Geotalea uraniireducens: one gene and its partner. Each later gene encodes a partner of the first gene's protein in a complex. Links are inferred from orthologs where the notes say so. Each region holds a gene or a part of one and is shown in the gene's direction. Other genes may lie near its edges.

The links.
Region 2: the proteins of trxA (region 1) and QMN23_RS17535 are in contact, whole or in part, in an NMR structure (PDB 2IPA), measured with the Bacillus subtilis proteins. The link is inferred for Geotalea uraniireducens from one-to-one orthologs.

What each region holds. Positions count from the first base shown.
Region 1 is NZ_AP027151.1:289,049-297,365, forward strand. The notes cover bases 240-3,208. They hold trxA (thioredoxin TrxA), read left to right. Parts: upstream 240-1,543; coding sequence 1,544-1,873; downstream 1,874-3,208. Other genes in these bases: ccsB (c-type cytochrome biogenesis protein CcsB), read right to left, coding at 240-661; QMN23_RS01335 (precorrin-2 dehydrogenase/sirohydrochlorin ferrochelatase family protein), read right to left, coding at 658-1,332; QMN23_RS01345 (TlpA family protein disulfide reductase), read left to right, coding at 1,906-2,406; uvrC (excinuclease ABC subunit UvrC), read right to left, coding at 2,381-3,208. Outside these bases: more of ccsB, read right to left, coding at 1-239; more of uvrC, read right to left, coding at 3,209-4,294; QMN23_RS01355 (tetratricopeptide repeat protein), read left to right, coding at 4,513-7,479; QMN23_RS01360 (LysM peptidoglycan-binding domain-containing protein), read left to right, coding at 7,481-8,188. UniProt on the Bacillus subtilis protein: Participates in various redox reactions through the reversible oxidation of its active center dithiol to a disulfide and catalyzes dithiol-disulfide exchange reactions.
Region 2 is NZ_AP027151.1:3,747,717-3,755,983, forward strand. Bases 3,115-6,033 are described here. They hold QMN23_RS17535 (arsenate reductase ArsC), read left to right. Parts: upstream 3,115-4,326; coding sequence 4,327-4,740; downstream 4,741-6,033. Other genes in these bases: QMN23_RS17525 (glycosyltransferase), read right to left, coding at 3,115-3,814; QMN23_RS17530 (ArsR/SmtB family transcription factor), read left to right, coding at 3,935-4,276; arsB (ACR3 family arsenite efflux transporter), read left to right, coding at 4,753-5,817; bfr (bacterioferritin), read right to left, coding at 5,920-6,033. Also shown: QMN23_RS17520 (hypothetical protein), read right to left, coding at 1-1,334; more of QMN23_RS17525, read right to left, coding at 1,403-3,114; more of bfr, read right to left, coding at 6,034-6,387; QMN23_RS17550 (pyridoxamine 5'-phosphate oxidase family protein), read left to right, coding at 6,498-6,902; QMN23_RS17555 (adenosylcobalamin-dependent ribonucleoside-diphosphate reductase), read left to right, coding at 6,933-8,267. UniProt on the Bacillus subtilis protein: Catalyzes the reduction of arsenate [As(V)] to arsenite [As(III)]. In vitro, can dephosphorylate para-nitrophenyl phosphate (pNPP).

The sequences.
Region 1 (8,317 bases):
TGATGAGGGACCAGGTTTCCTTGGGATCCCAGCTCCAGTAGGTTCCCCAGGCCGTTTCCGCCCAAATGGCCCCGGCAATGATGGCAAAAGTGAGCAACGGAAAACCGAAAGCCAGACAGCGGTAATTGATTTCGTCGAGAATGTCGAGCGGCGGCAGCTTCTGGTACATCGGGCCGAGCTTTTTGCTCTTGAGGAAGTGTTCCTGAATCAGATACATGATGGCGGCGCCAAACGCCACGGCAAATGCGGCGTAGCTGAGAAATGCCATCGTGGTGTGAACGACCAGCCAGCGGCTCTGCAGGGCTGGATTGAGCGGGGAGATCGCTGACGGGAAGCCGGTTGATGCCACCATGATCAAAAGGGCCAGGGGGGTCACGAAAGAGCCGAGGATGTAAATTTTGTAACGGCGCTCGAAGGTGATGTAAACGGCCACCACTGCCAGACTGAAAAACGAGAGCGACTCGTGGAGGTTGGTGATGGGGGTGTGTCCCGCCTCGTAGAACCGGTCGACAGTAAAGACACAGTGAGCGGCAAGTCCGATGGAGAGTAGCCAGCGGCCGATGCGGCCGATATTCTGGCGGGGCTTTACCAGGTAGGCCATGTAAGCAACAGTCGCGGCGAGATAGATTGCCAGGGTTATCTTGAAGAGCAGGGCATTCATGGGCGGTCCTTTGACTGTACTCCCAATTCGGTCGTCGTGTACCCGGGGCCGAGCAGGTTGGTGAGCAGGCGATCGACCTCCTGATATCGCCGCCTTTTGAGCAGCTTGGCGAGCTCGGAAGCCGCGAGGTCGTTTAAAATTTTCTTATTGTAAGCGGTGTTATCAGAGGCCGTCAACAGCTTTTCGCGCACGGCGCCCAGGATCGTCAGCGCTTCATCATACTCGCTGCCATAGCGCTTCGCCAACTGATCGCGGATATTACGGGCGAGAGCCGGGCTTTTCCCGCCGGTCGAAACGGCGATGGTCAGCTCGCCGCGCCGTAGGATTGCCGGCGTCGTAAAGTTCCCCCGTTCCTGGTGGTCGACGGCGGCAACCAGGATCTGCCGCGCTACCGCCGCGGCGGCAACGGCGCTGTTGACTGCCGGATCGTCGGTAGCGGCAAAGATCATGAACACGCCATCCAGGTCTTCCGGCGCGAAGGCGCGTTGGCGGTGGTCGATTTTTCCCTCATCGCGCAAGGTGCAAAGCGGGGCGGTGAGCTCGGGGGCAATAACCGTGATTGCGGCACCGGCCGGGAGCAGGGAGAGGCATTTTTGCAGGGCGACCCGCCCTCCGCCGACAATGACGACGTTTCGGCCCTGCAGACGCAGGTTGATGGGAAATAGTTCCATCGGGAGCAGCCTTGTCCGGGAAAAGAGGTAATACCAATAGGGTAACGGTGTAGCAGATTTTAGCCGCTTTGCCAAGGGGATAGAGTGGAATGAGCTGTGCCGGCAACCGGCAATCGCTCTCACCGGGTCGGGGATTTCCTCCTTGATGTTTTCAGGAAGCTCGGCTATATTCTGAAAGTGCAATTTATGTCCACCGCTAAAGGAGGCTTTAATGGCTAGCGACAAAGTACTGACATTCAGCGATGATACGTTCGACGCCGATGTTCTTAAATCCGATATCCCGGTACTGGTTGATTTCTGGGCAACCTGGTGCGCTCCCTGTAAGGCGATTGCACCGGTAATCGACGCCATTGCCGAGGAGTTTGAAGGTAAGGTGAAAGTCGGCAAGGTCAATGTTGACGATAATCCGGGCACCCCCGGCAAGTACGGTGTCCGTGGCATTCCGACGGTTATTCTCTTCAAGGAAGGGAAGGTGGTGGATCAGGTCGTCGGAGCGGTTCCCAAGGCGCAGCTCGAAGCCCTGATCAAAAAAGCCCTGTAACATACAAACAGGCTGTGGTGAGGTTCTAGACGATGCGTATCCGGTTAGTCGTGGCGATGTTCCTTCTGGTGTTGGCAGTTCCCGCGTCCTCTTTTGCCATGGCGCAAAAAGGGCAGCCTGCCCCGCCAATCAAAGTGGTGAGTACTTCCGGGCAGCAGATTTCCCTGGCGAACTATCACGGATACGTGCTGGTAATCGATTTTTTCGCCACGTGGTGCCCGCCTTGCCGGGAAGCCATCCCCCACCTGATAGCCTTGAATCGCAAATACGGCAAGCAAGGTTTGCAGGTTCTCGGCCTGTCGCTCGACGAGGGTGATGAGCAGGGCGTGAAGGACTTTGTGGCCGGGAAACGGTTCAACTATCCGGTGGCCCTTGCCAACGAAGGGATACAGACCGATTACGGGCTCCGCTCGTTACCGACGGTGTACGTCATTGACAAGAAGGGGATTGTCGCCGAGAGATTCATGGGCGGGTCCGATGCAACCCTGAAAAGCATGGAAGACCTGATCAAGAAGCTTCTGGCCGAGCCTTAGCGGACGGTCTTTCCGTAATTGTGTCAGCAGCGGCTTCCCTTTCCGGGGAGCCGCTGTTTTCGTCTGGATGCAATGCCTGCCAAATATTTTCCACGACGTTGGCCGGAAGAAAAGATGCGGCCATCAGCTCTTCACGACGTGCTTTCCTGAGCCCGGCAAGACTGCCGAATCGTTTCAACAATTCCCGCCGTCGTTTGCTGCCCACTCCCGCGATGTTGTCCAGCAGCGAGTGAAGCGTCTCCTTCTGTCGCAACTGTTTATGATAGGTAATAGCGAAGCGGTGCGCCTCATCGCGGATTTGTGCCAGCAGGAGGAGAGGGCGCGAATTCTGCCTGAGCACCACCGGATTTTTTCTCCCCGGCAGAAACACCCGTTCATTGCTCCGCTGGATCTCTTCTCCGGTCATTTCCCGCTCAACCCGACTTTTTGCCAGGGAAACCGTATCGATCCCCTTGATGCCGAGTTCGTCGAGGGCCGCGGTGACGGCGTTCAACTGGCCAATCCCGCCATCGATGAGGATCAGGTCAGGGGTGTTGTTTTCGGTCATGTCCCTGCTGAAGCGCCGCGAGAGGACTTCGCGCATCATGGCGAAATCGTCTGAACCATGGACGGTCCTGATGCGGTAGCGCCGATACCCGGATTTGTCGGCTTTCCCGTTGAAGAAAGAAACCCGACTGCCAACGGCGAACGTTCCCTGGATTGTCGAAATGTCATAGCACTCGATTCGGTGCGGGACGTTCCGCAGGTGGAGACGATCTTGCAGCTCGGCCAGTACCGTCTCGGCACTGGCGACCCGGTCGAGTTCCTTTTGCAGTGCTGATTCGGCATTCTTGATCGCCAGTTTTACCAATTCAACCTTGGTCCCCCGCCGCGGATAGACGAATTTCGTTTTCCGGCGACGCCGTTCGGTAACGAGTTCGGTCAGCGCCGAAAGGTCGTCGTTGGGCATTGGCAGCAGAACTTCGCCCGGGATGACAACGTCTCGCTGATAATAGTCGGTGAGAAACGACGAGAGGCATTCGTTGTCGTCCATTTCCCAGGCGAAGGTGAAGTTCCTGTTGCCGTTCAGCCTGCCGCCGCGAATGAACAGCAAAGCTATGGAACTGTATGCCCCGTGGCGAAAGTAGCCGACCACGTCGGTGTCCTCGTTGCTCCGGGTCACCATTTTCTGTTTTTCGACGGTAACCTCGATGGCGTGGATGAGATCGCGAAAGCGTCCCGCTTCCTCGTAACGTTCCTCTGCCGCGGCGCTGTTCATGCGTTGTCGGTAAATCTTTAAAAGGTCGTGATTTTTCCCTTCCAGGAACAGTGCCGCCCCTTCGGCGAGCGCCTGGTAATCGTCGCGGGAAATAAGCCCGTGACACGGTGCCGAGCATTGCCGTAACTGGTAGAAGAGGCAGGGACGCTTGCGTTGCCGGCATGTTGCCAAGGGATAATGACGCAGTGGGAACAATCGATAGAGTTGCTTCAATACCTCGCGCGCTGCCGATGCCGATGAATATGGCCCGAAGTAGCGCGCGCCGTCCTGAATGACTTTGCGGATGATGCTGATTTGCGGGAATGCCTCGTTCAAGTCGATTCGCAGCGAAAAGTAGGTCTTATCGTCGCGGAGGTCGAGGTTGTAGCGGGGATGGTGCTGCTTGATGAGGGTGTTTTCGAGAATCAGGGCTTCCTTCTCGGTGTCGGTGACGATGCAATCAATGCTTTTTACCTTGGTCACCAAAAACTGGATGTGGTAGCGGGATTCGCCGCCTTTGCCGAAGTAGGAGCGGACCCTTTTCCTGATATTTTTTGCTTTGCCGACATAGAGAATCTCGCCGCGCTCCCCCTTCATCAGGTAAACGCCGGGAGATACCGGCAGTGTTTCGATGTGGAAATCGTCAACCATGGAAGGAGTATAGCGTTTGTGCCGAAACTTTTAAAGGGGAGAGAGCCATTCGTTGTGGCGGGACAATGGCCCGCGACCCAGCCGGGTCACGTTGGCAGATTTCCGCGTAGTTACAAGGACTCGCGCGGCATTCTTCGTTGACAAGCTGGTGTTATGATGCTATTTAACTGAAACTGATTAATTTTATGCCTTTATCTGCAATTGGAAAGGTTAAGTCCGTGAATTTTATGAAATTCTTCCGCACTGCCGTTTTCAGGTGCCTAACCGGATGTCTCATAATCGCGTCTCTCCTTTCCACTCCCGCCTTTGCCGTTAATTCAGAAGATTCCCAGATTTTTATCGCTGGCTTCAATGCCTACCAGAAAAAGGACTTTCCTACTGCCATTGAGAAGATGAAAACGGTGCTCGATAAATATCCCGATACGCCGCTCCGGGATATGGCCATCTTCTGGCTGGCGCGGGCAAATTTCAAAGCGGGCTACGAACGAGATGCTGCAAAGTATATGTCGCAGTTTTTCAAAGAGTATCCCGATAGCCCGCTCAAGGGGACCGTTGAAGACGATTTGCTGAACCTTGTGGCTCGATACGATAAGGGCGAACAGCTGCCGGTGATGGCGAAGCGGACTGGGGTTGAGGCGGTAGCGGCTGAACAGGCTGCCGCCAAAAAAGCGTTGGCGGAAAAAACTGCTTTGGCGCGACAAGCTGCTGAAGCGGCCGCCAGGGAAAAGGTTGCCGCAGAACAAGCGGCGGTCCAGAAGGCTGCAGCGGAGAAAGCTGCCACCGAGAAAGCTGCGCAAGAGAAGCTGGCGGCAGAGAAAGCTGCTGCCGACAAGGCAGCGCAGGAGAAGCTGGCAGCAGAGAAAGCCGTCGCCGAGCAGGCCGCCCAAGAGAAGTTGGCGGCAGAGAAAGCTGCTGCCGACAAGGCCGCCCAAGAGAAGCTGGCGGCAGAGAAAGCTGCTGCCGACAAGGCCGCCCAAGAGAAGCTGGCGGCAGAGAAAGCTGCTGCCGACAAGGCAGCGCAGGAGAAGCTGGCGGCAGAGAAAGCTTCTGCCGACAAGGCAGCGCAGGAGAAGCTGGCAGCAGAGAAAGCTGCCGCCGAGCAGGCTGCGCAAGAGAAGCTGGCGGCGGAGAAAGCTGCCGCCGAGCAGGCCGCCCAAGAGAAGCTGGCAGCGGAGAAAGCTTCTGCCGACAAGGCAGCGCAGGAGAAGCTGGCAGCGGAGAAAGCCGTCGCCGAGAAAGCTGCGCAAGAGAAGCTGGCAGCAGAGAAAGCTGCCGCCGAGCAGGCAGCGCAAGAGAAGCTGGCAGCGGAGAAAGCTGTTGCCGACAAGGCCGCACAAGAGAAGCTGACAGCAGAGAAAGCCGCGCAGGAGAAGGCTGCGGCTGAGCAACTGGCGGCACAGAAAGCGGCGACTGAGAAGGCTGCCGCCGAAAAGCTGGCAACCGAGCTTCGTACCTCAGAGGCTGCGGCTTCAGCAAAAGCCTCAGCCGAGATGGCCGCACGTGAGCAGGCTGCGCGGGGAAAGGCCGCTCGCAGCTCTTCCAATGAGGATGTGGTCCGCCGGAATGCCCTCCGGGAAAAGGCCATTGCGGAGTACAAGTCGCTGATCGACCGGTTCCCCGGAACACGTGCTGCAGCGGCAGCAGTGGCCAAGCTGCAAGAGCTCGGTATCGCCTATCCCGAGGCAGTGAAGGGGGAAGCGGCGGCAAAAGTGGTTCCTTTGGAGAAAAACGCCCGCATTTTGTCCCTCGAAGTCGGTCAGTATGCCGATGTGGACCTCTCGCTTCTGCCGACCGGCGAAGCTATGGAAGTAGGTAAACGTCATGAGCTGTCCTTCGAGGTTGTTAATCGGGGGAACGGGCCGGACAGCTTTTTCCTCGAGTCCGGGTTCCCGCCGGAGTTCAATGCCCAGTTTGCCGATGCGGCAAAGAAGGAAGTCCCGATCAACCTGACCCCTGTTCTGGCGCCGGGTGAACGGTTTCGGGGCGTCCTCTCCTTTACGGTGCCTCGCGAATACATCGACGGACAGAAAATCATTTATCCGATCAAGGTGGCTTCCCGGGTTGATCGCGATGCCTCGCAGGCGCGGGATATATTCCTGACGGCTTCAGCACCCCTGCTGCGAGCCGTCGTCAAGACTGACAAGACCGAAATACTTCCCGGGCAAAAGGTCGTTTACCGGATTGCGCTCCTGAACATCGGTACGGCAGCGGCCCAAGGGGTGACACTACGACTGAACTACCCGCCGCAATACGAACCGGTCGGCTATCTGGACGGCGGCTTCAAGCAAGAGATGAAGGCGGCCCTGGTCATTGACGGCATGCGGCTGGCCTCTGGCGAGAGCCGGGAGTTCGAGGTGGCCTTCCAGTTGAAAGAAGAGGCCCTTGCACAACAGGAACTGTACTTGCGGGCCGATGTGGTGAACAATGAACTGCAAACCCGGGATTCATTCCTGTCGGTTGCCTCGCTCGTCCAGGCTGTCAGCGGGGTTGCGGTCAGGACGAATAGCGACAAGCTGGTCGTTATTCCCGGTCAGCCGGTTTCGGTCCCCTTGATTGTTACCAATACCGGTAATGTGCGGGAAGACTTCCTCATTAAAACAACGCTGCCGCCCAACATCAGCTACACCTTGTACCAGGACCTGAATCGTGACGGGATCCGCCAGAGCAACGAGCCGATCATCAACCATGTCGGCCCACTGGCCCCCAAAGAAGAATCCTATGTGATTCTCGACCTCTCGACCCCAAACACCGAGTCGGACGGCACGAATGTCAATGTATCGCTCTCCTTTGAGCCGGAGAGCGACAGGGCCCATGGCAGCGCGACGATGATAGCCCTGCGTTTCTCGCGGCCGGTGATCGATCTGGTGATGAACGGTAAAGGGGGGAGGTTGAAGCCGGGTGAGGTCTCCTCGTTCGAGCTGAACTTTGCCAACCGCGGTTCGAGCATGGCCAAGATGGTTGAGCTGCAGAGCTTCCTGCCAACGGACCTCGAACTGGTCGCTTCGGACCCGCCGTTCATTCGCGGGACCAGTGGCGATTACCGCTGGAAGTTTGACGAACTGGGGGCTGGCGAGAAGCGGGCAATCAAGGTGACATTCCGGGTTCGGACCGGAACGGCGGTCGGGACGAATATTCAGGTGAAAAATATTCTGAAGTATCAGGATCAGCTCGGGAACAGGTACTGATATGAGCGGAAAACTCAGGTATTACATGTCGTCACTGATACTCACCCTTGCGCTCGGCGGTCAGGCCTACGGCGGCGACTATCTGCTCTATGCCCCGGAACCTTCTCAGGGCAAAAAGCCGGCCAGCCCTGAAGAAGGGGTGCTTGTGCAAAGCATTACCATCGAGAAAGGCGACACCCTTTATTCGTTGTCGCGCAAGTATAACGGTCGGGGCGGCTACTATCCACAGATTCTGTTGTTCAACGAGATCAAGAATCCCAATCTGATCTATGCCGGGAACAGCCTGCTGGTGCCGGTAGCGCCGGCAGAGGGTAGGCAGACGGTGCAACCGCGGAAAGCCGCCAGTGCTGCCGAAGCGGCGAAACGGCCTCGGTCGCATGCCGGGAGGAAATTGGGACGGAAAGACGCCGGAACAGCCAAGGCCCCGAAGACGGTGACAACGGTTGCTCCGCCGGCAAGCCGTGCCGGAGTGTCGCCGTCGCCAGTGCGGCAGTCTGTGCCGGCCCGCCCCGCTGAACCACCGAAGAAAGCGGCGCAGCGGGAACAGACTCTCTACGAACAGGGGATCGAAGCATACAAAACGGGGAACTACCGGCAGTCGCTCGAAGCTTTCGACCTCTTTCTGCAGCGCTATCCCGATTCGCCGCTTGTCCCGGACGTCTCGCTCTATCGAGCCGACACCATGCTGAAACTGTCGAATCAGCAATAACAAAGGGGGCGATGATCATCGCCCCCTTTGTTATTGCTGCCTGATTGCGTCGCCCTCCTCGGGCCTTGTCTGTCCCATTCCCGCTTGGTCGAAAATCTATCCAACTCTTGCAGATGCTAACTGCGGCAG
Region 2 (8,267 bases), 3.5 Mb from region 1 along the record:
CGGGCGATGCTCCAATCGGTCAGCCAGTAGCCCCACTCGCAGCCGGAGCTGAAGGTCAGGTGACCGGTCACCCCCGCCCGTTCCATGCTCGCCATGTCCGACCAGCGGGCCTCCAGATAGGGGAGGAGGAGGAGCGGCACCGAGTTGTCGAAGGCGACCCAGTAGGCCGATTCGGGCCAGTACCAGGTCTCCCGTCGCCGGCTTTCCTGCCGGGCCCGCGCCATCATGAAGCGCTGGTTGACGTTGCCGTAGACCGGCGCATTCGCCTCGGTGGCGGAGTAGCACATGACGGTATGGATCAGCACCCCGCACTGCCGCTCCTCGGGAGCGAGTGGCAGCGGGCTGCCGACGGCTTCGACCGCCCGCTCCTGCCGGTTGCGGATCACGTGGGTGGCGAGCAGCAGCCGGGTCCGGTAGCGGCCGGTGATCTCGCCGATCAGGTACCGCTTCAGGCCGCTGAAGACCCCGGCGAGGTCGGGAAGGTACTCGCCCAGCGCCGGCTCGACGGTGACGAAATCCCACGGCACCTGGAAGAGCCAGGCCAGGTTCCGGTCCACCTGACGGCGGTAGGGGACGGGGCGGAGCGGCTTGAAGAGCTGGAATGCCTGCTGCTGGAGCATGCAGAACGACACCTCGACGCCGACGCGGACGCCTCGCCGGTGGGCGTAGGCGACGATTGCCCGGGCATGGGCCGGCCAGCGGGCCCGGTCCACCCCGCGCAGGAGGTAGAACTGCAGGGTGTTCTGGCCGTTGCGGGCCAGCCAGTCGAGGTACTCCTCCACCGCGGCAAGGGCGCCGGGAGAGTCGGGATCGTTGAGCGGCCCGGCCAGCTCGATCGGATGGAGGGTATGGAGGTGAAAGCCGCGGCTGGCGAAGCGGGGAACAGCCTGCCAGCTGAAGCGGGCGGGAAGCGGCCAGCGCCGGTAGGCGGGGATGATCGTCCGGCGGGGGTGGTAGAAACGGAAGCCGAGCTGCTCCTGGAGGAGCCCGTAAAGGGCGGCAGCGGCGCCGCGGGGCGAGCGGACCGTGGCCCGGAGGACGATCCCGCCGGCAGCGGGAGTCGAGCGCCAGCGGTAGGCCTCACCCGGCTGCCGGGCAGGCCGGGCGAGCTCGAGGACGAGCCGGACCCGGGCGGTCGGGTCGTTGCAGGCGACCCGGGCAGCGGGAAAGGCCCGCCGCAGCAGGGCGAGCGTATCGTCGACGGCGCTCTGCGCCACCGGATCGGCAAGGAGTGCCGCCGGGGCGATGATGCTCAGGGACTCCCGCTCAGCGGCGGCAGTGCCGGAAGTGCAGAGCAATACGAGGATGACGAAAAGACAACGGCAGCGGATCATGGAGGGGTGATGGCGGGGTTCGCGGGCCGAACGCAGCGCAGCGCGGCGCGGGCGGGGCCGGGCGCCGCTCAGCCGTTGGCCGCGCGATGGTGCTGGCGGAGGATGGTGCTGTAGGCGTCGTCGGTGGCCGCCGCGCCCGCCTCGGTGAAGGCCCGGGCCTGTTTCCCCATCAGCGCGAGGGTGGCGGGATCGTTGAGGAAGAAGCGCATGGCGTTGACCAGCCCTTCCCGGTCGATCTCTTCGACGACCAGCCCGGTCTCGCCATCCATCATCAGCTCCTTCGGCCCCCCCGCGGCGGAGACGATCACCGGCAGCCCGGAAGCCTGGGCTTCGAGGACGACGTTGCCGAAGGTGTCGGTGGTGCTCGGAAAGACGAAGACATCGGCCGAGGCGTAGCACTCCTGCAGCTCCGCTCCCGCCAGGTAGCCGGTGAAGAGCACCGGATAGCCCGCCAGCCGCTCTTCGAGCTCCCGTTTGTAGGGGCCGTCGCCGACAATCACCAGCTGGGCGCCACGATAGGTCTCGCTGACGGCGCTGAACGCCTCGGCCAGGAGTTCCAGGTTCTTCTCCCGCGAGACCCGGCCGACGTAAAGGAAACGGACCCCCTCGCCGAGCCCGTACGGCTCCCAGTAGCGCGGATTCCGCCGCGCCGGGGTGAAGGCGGCGGGATCGACCCAGCGGGGGAGCGGCCGGGTCTTCGCCGCCGGGATTCCCTGCTCGATCAGCTGCGCCCGGGTGCTGGCGGAGGGGACCATGATCTCCCCCATCTGGCTGTAGAACCAGACCATGTAACTCCAGGCGGCCTTCTCCAGGATCTCGTCGTTGGTCAGGCTCTTCACGTACTGGGGGATGTCGGTGTGGTAGGTGCCGGCCACCGGGATATCCATCAGCCGGGCGACTAGCAGCGCCAGCAGGCCGACGGTGCCGGGGGTGCTGATGTGGATGCTGGTAAACCCTTCCCGCTCGAAGTAGTCGATCACGTCGAGGATCGGCGGGAAATGGAGCTTGATCTCCGGGTATTCGGGGAGGACGAAATCGCCGACCGAGCGGAAGTTCATCACCCCGTCGGCATAGCCGGTCTCAGCGGGCGAGGCGGTGATCACTGTCAGCTCGATGCCGCGCTGGCGGGCGGTTTCGATCAGTCGCTTGATGGTGATCGCCACGCCGTTGATCTCGTGCAGCGTATCGGTGAAGAGGGCGATCTTCTCCCGCCGCCCCGCCGCCCCGGAGAGCGCGAAGCGGTCGTCCAGCTCCGCCATCAGTCCCTTGCCGCGGTGCTGGTGGTGAAAGGAGACGTAATAGGGGGAGATGAGCAGGTGGACGAGGCCGATGGTGCTGAAGGACTGGAAGAGGTCGAACAGCCCGGTCTTCAGCGAGACCCGGGTCAGCCGTTCGGTGTAGAGATAGATCATCCGGTTGGCGAGGTAGCTGGTAATGGCGAAAATCTTCCGGTTGCGGGTCTCGCTGTCGATCTTTTTCAGGAAGGCCGGGTCGTTCAGCAGCCGCCGCGCCTCCCGGTCGAGCAGCTGCTCGAAGCTGGCCCCCTCCCGGCTCTCGTACACTTCGGGGAGATTCTTCCGGACGAAGAAGCGGATCTTCTCCACCAGCGACATCGGCTCGGCCCCGGCGGCGAAAAATCGCTTCAGCAGGGCGTTGACGAACGGGGTGGCGCGATTCTCGCCCCGCTTCAGCCGCTCGCGGTAGAAACTGTAGCCGATGCCGTAGATGCTGTGGGCGAGGGTCAGCGGATCGCCGTCGTCTCCCTCGGCCCAGGAGCGCCGGCCGAGGACCTCGGCGATGAACTCCCCGCGGGTCTCCCCCCGGGCCACCGCCGTCCGGGCCTGGCCGATGAACAGCCCGCCGTGATCGTCCGACCCGCCGACCATCCCCTTGCGCCACGGCTCCGCACCGACCGGTTCGAGGCGGTGCTTGTCCGCCAGGTGGGCGAGCCGTTGCGGAGTCAGGGACGCGAGCAGTCGCTCGGTAAAGGCGTTGAACCGCCCGGCGCGGGCGCCGTTTTTCACCTCGAAGATATTGAACAAAAGCAGCGCCTTTTCGATGTGCTCGGCGGTGAGCTTCTCGTTCTGGGCGTAGAGCGGATGGGCGAGAAAGTGGGCGATGGTGCGAACCTGCAGGTAGGTGGTCAGTTCGTAGATGTTTTTCCGCAGCTGCATCAGATCGCGGTAGATCGCCTCGGTGATGTCGAGGACCACCACGTGGACCTTGCAGTTGTCCTCGGGGAAATAGGCGGTCACCTCGACGCTGATGAAGGTGGCGGGAAGGTGGGCGATCTCCAGAGCACCGGTGATGGTATTGTGGTCGGTGATGGTGACGTAGTCCATCCCCAGACCGCGGGCCGTCGCGTAGAGATGCTGCGGCGAGGTGAAGCTCTCCGGGCAGTTGAACTTCCGCAGCGCCCAGTAGGTCGGCTTGTTGGAATGGCTCGAATGGACATGCAGATCGGCTTTGTATGTTTTCATGCTGCCGATTATGCCGTGGCAATATTACAAAGCCGTTGCCCGGCGGTTAATTATTCGTGAACGCCGGGGCGGCACAAAAATTCCCTTGCCTCCATCCGTTTATCCGGATATAAACTAAGCATGCGCGATCTGGCCAGACTGTTTCATTCCCTCGAAGACGAAACCCGGCTGCGAATCCTGGCCCTCCTTCTGGCGACCGGTGAACTCTGCGTCTGCGACCTGATCGCCGCCCTGCAGCTCCCCCAGTCGACGGTCTCCCGGCACCTGGCCCACCTGAAGAACGCCGGCTGGCTCAAAGACCGCCGGGAAGGGGTCTGGATTTACTACGCCATCGAGCCGGCGCTGCCGACCCTCCACGACACGCTGCTCCCCGCCCTGCGCGCCTGCCTTCGGGAAAGCGACCACGGTCAGGCCGACCTGGCGCGGTTGCAGGGGTTCGGCGCAGGCAATCGCTGCGCCTGATTTTTTTTGTCGGCATACATTCGTCTATCCGGATTCAAGAAAGGGTTTCCATGAAAAAACGCGTGCTGTTCCTCTGTACCGCCAATTCCTGCCGCTCCCAGATGGCGGAAGGGTTGATCAACCACTATATCGGCGACCGGTTCAGCGCCTCTTCCGCCGGCACCAGGGCGACCGCCGTCAATCCGCGGGCGATCCGGGTGATGCGGGAACTCGGCATCGACATCGCGCACCACCGCTCAAAGGAACTGGGCGAATTCGCCGGCGAAACCTTCGACTATGTCATCACCCTCTGCGACAGCGCCAACGAACAGTGCCCGCTCTTTTTCGGCGGCGTCACCCACACCCATCTCGGCTTTGCCGACCCGGCCGGGGCGACGGGGAGCGAAGCGGAGATCGACGAGGCGTTCCGCCGGGTCCGGGACGACCTCAAAGAACGGCTGCTCGCCTTTTTCCGGGCGAACTGAGCGGAGGGGGCCATGTCCGTAAAATTGCCGTTTCTCGACCGCTTCCTCACCCTCTGGATCTTTGCCGCCATGGCGCTCGGGGTGGCCCTCGGCTACTTCGTCCCCGGCAGCGAGGCGTTCATCGACCGCTTCCGGGTCGGCACCACCAATATCCCGATCGCCGCCGGCCTGATCCTGATGATGTACCCCCCCTTCGCCAAGGTGAAATACGAGGAACTGCCGGAGGTCTTCCGCGACCGGCGGATCCTCGGCCTCTCGCTGGTGCAGAACTGGCTGATCGGCCCGGCGCTGATGTTCGTGCTGGCCGTCGTCTTTCTCCCCGACAAGCCGGAGTACATGGCCGGGCTGATCATGGTCGGCCTGGCCCGCTGCATCGCCATGGTGATCGTCTGGAACGAACTGGCCAAGGGGAATACCGAATACGCGGCGGGGCTGGTGGCGTTCAACAGCATCTTCCAGGTGCTCTTCTACAGCGTCTACGCCTGGTTCTTCATCACGGTGCTGCCGCCGCTGTTCGGCCTGGCGGGGAGCGTCGTGGCGGTGAGCATCGGGCAGATCGCCAAGAGCGTCTTCGTCTACCTGGGGATTCCGTGTCTGGCGGGGGCGCTGACCCGGCTCGTCGGCGTGAAGCTGCGGGGAAAAGCCTGGTACGAGCGGCAGGTGCTGCCGAAGATCGGCCCGTTGACCCTGATCGCCCTTCTCTTCACCATCGTGGTGATGTTCGCCCTCAAGGGGAACCTGATCGTCCAGCTCCCCTTCGACGTGGTCAGGATTGCCATCCCCCTGGGGATCTACTTCATCCTGATGTTCGTCGGCTCGTTCTATCTCGGCAGGAAACTGGGGGCCGACTACTCCCGGACCACCACCCTCGCCTTCACTGCCGCCAGCAACAACTTCGAGCTGGCCATCGCCGTGGCGGTGGCGGTCTTCGGCCTCAACTCCGGGGCGGCCTTCGCCGCGGTGATCGGGCCGCTGGTGGAGGTGCCGGTGATGATCGGCCTGGTCAACGTCGCCTTCCGGTTCCAACGCCGGTATTTTCCCGCCGGCGAACCGGCCGACACACCAGCAGACCGGTAGCGGCACAAGCAGGCGCAAAGGTCTGCCAGACGATAAAAACGCCGGGACCTCGATGGTCCCGGCGTTTTGCCGTCTGCCCCGGCCGGCGGCACCGACGCCCGGTCAGTCGAGCTGTTCCGCCAGGTAGGCCGGCACCCCCATCTGCCGCAACTGGTCCAGCTGGGCCTCGATCTCGTCGATATGCCCCTCCTCTTCGCGGAGAATCCCTTCCAAAAGCTCCCGGGTGCCGTTGTCCCCCACCTCCACCGCCACCCGGATGCTCTCGTTGTATCCCCGGATCGCCCCCTCTTCGGCGGCATGATCGTTCTGGTGCATCTTCGGCACCTCGTCGCCGATGTGCATCTTGTTCAGGTTGCTGACGATCGGCCGCCCTTCGAGAAAGAGAATCCGGGCGATCAGTTTCTCGGCATGCTTCATCTCGTCGATGGCCCGCTTTTCGATGCTCTTGTGCTGCCGCTCGTACCCCCAGTTGTCGCACATCTCCGCATGCACCATGTACTGGTTGATGGCCGTCAGCTCTTCGGCAAGCCGACTGTTCAACTGGTCGATGATCCGCTCGTTTCCTTTCATCCGCCACCTCCGCCCCGCGAAATGTCCCTGTCGCCAAACCGCGGCAAGGCCCTGCTTTTATGGTATTATTACCGACAGCGGAATTTCTTCAAGGGAAGGAGACCACGGAGATGTTCAGCGAAGAAATCAAGGACTTCATCGACCGGTCGCCGATGGCATTCGTCGCCTCGGCGGACCAGGCCGGCACCCCCCACCTGGCGGCGGCCCGCAACCTCCGGGTGCTCGATGACGACCACTTGGTGTTCGAGAACTGGTTCTGTCCCACCACCCTGGCCAACGTCACCCGCAACCGGCGGCTGGCGGTGGCGATCGCCACCCCCGACGCCACGGTGGGGTTCCAGTTCCTCGGCACGGTGAGCGAGGCACTCGACACCGCCATTCTCGATGGCTACCTCCCCGGCGGCGAAGCGCCAGGCTTCCCCCAGTCGCTGACCAGGCTGGTGATCCGGGTCGAGACGGTGCTGCCGTTTGTCGCCGGGGTCCATGCCGACGGTGCGGGCGACCGGCGGGAGTAAGCGGCTGATCCCGCGGAGGAGGCCGGACCGATGGAGCTGTCAGCAAACGCCCTTGCCGTGCTGCACGCGCGGTACCTGCTCAAGGATGAACGGGGGCGGGTGATCGAATCGCCCCGGGAGATGTTCGGCCGGATCGCCCGGACCATCGCCGCCGTCGAAAAGCGCTATCCCAACGGCAATGCGCCCTGCTGGGAAGAGCGGTTCTTCCAGTTGCTCAGCACGCGCCGTTTCCTCCCCAACTCGCCAACGATCATGAACGCCGGCAAGCCGGCCGGCCAGCTGGCCGCCTGCTTCGTCCTGCCGGTGGACGATTCGCTGACCGGCATCTTCGAAACGCTGAAGAACGCGGCGCTGATCCTGCAAAGCGGCGGCGGTACCGGCTTCTCCTTCTCCCGGCTCCGCCCCCGCCGGGATATCGTCCGCTCCACCGGCGGCATCGCCAGCGGTCCCGTCTCGTTCATGAAGATCTACAACTCGGCAACCGACGTGATCAAGCAGGGAGGAGCGCGGCGTGGCGCCAACATGGGGATTCTCCGCGTCGACCACCCGGATATCGTCGAATTCATCCGGATCAAGCGGACCGCCGCCGAACTGGCCAACTTCAACATCTCCGTCGCCGTCACCGACCGGTTCATGGCCGAATTGGCGGCCGACGGCACCTACGAGCTGGTCAATCCGCGCTCGGGAGCGGTGACCGGCACGGCGCGGGCCCGGGAGGTCTTCGACGAGATCGTGACCAGCGCCTGGGAGACCGGCGACCCGGGGGTGATCTTCATCGACCGGATCAACCGGGCCAACCCGACACCGCAGCTCGGTAGCTTCGAGAGCACCAACCCCTGCGGCGAACAGCCGCTGCTCCCCTACGAGGCGTGCGTCCTCGGCTCCCTCAACCTCGCCCGTTACGCCCGGGACGGCGCCCTGGATTACCCCGCCCTCGGCGATGCCGTCCGGACCGCCGTTCGCTTCCTCGACAACACCATCGACGCCAACAGCTATCCCCTCCCGGCCATCGAGGCGATGCACAAGGGGAACCGGAAGATCGGCCTCGGCGTCATGGGGTGGGCGGACCTGCTGGTCCTCCTCGGCCTGCCGTACAACCACCCGGCGGCCTTCGCCCTGGCCCGGACGGCGATGAAGTTCATCCGCGACACCGCCCGCCAGGCCTCGGCGGCGCTGGCGGCCGAGCGGGGGCCGTTCCCCAATTTCGCCCGGTCGATCTATGCCGCCCAGGAGCTGCCGCCGCTGCGGAATGCCACCGTCACCACCATCGCCCCGACCGGCACCCTGGCCCTGATCGCCGACTGCTCCAGCGGCATCGAACCGTATTTCGCCCTCGCCTACAAACGGCTGGTCCTCGACCGCGAG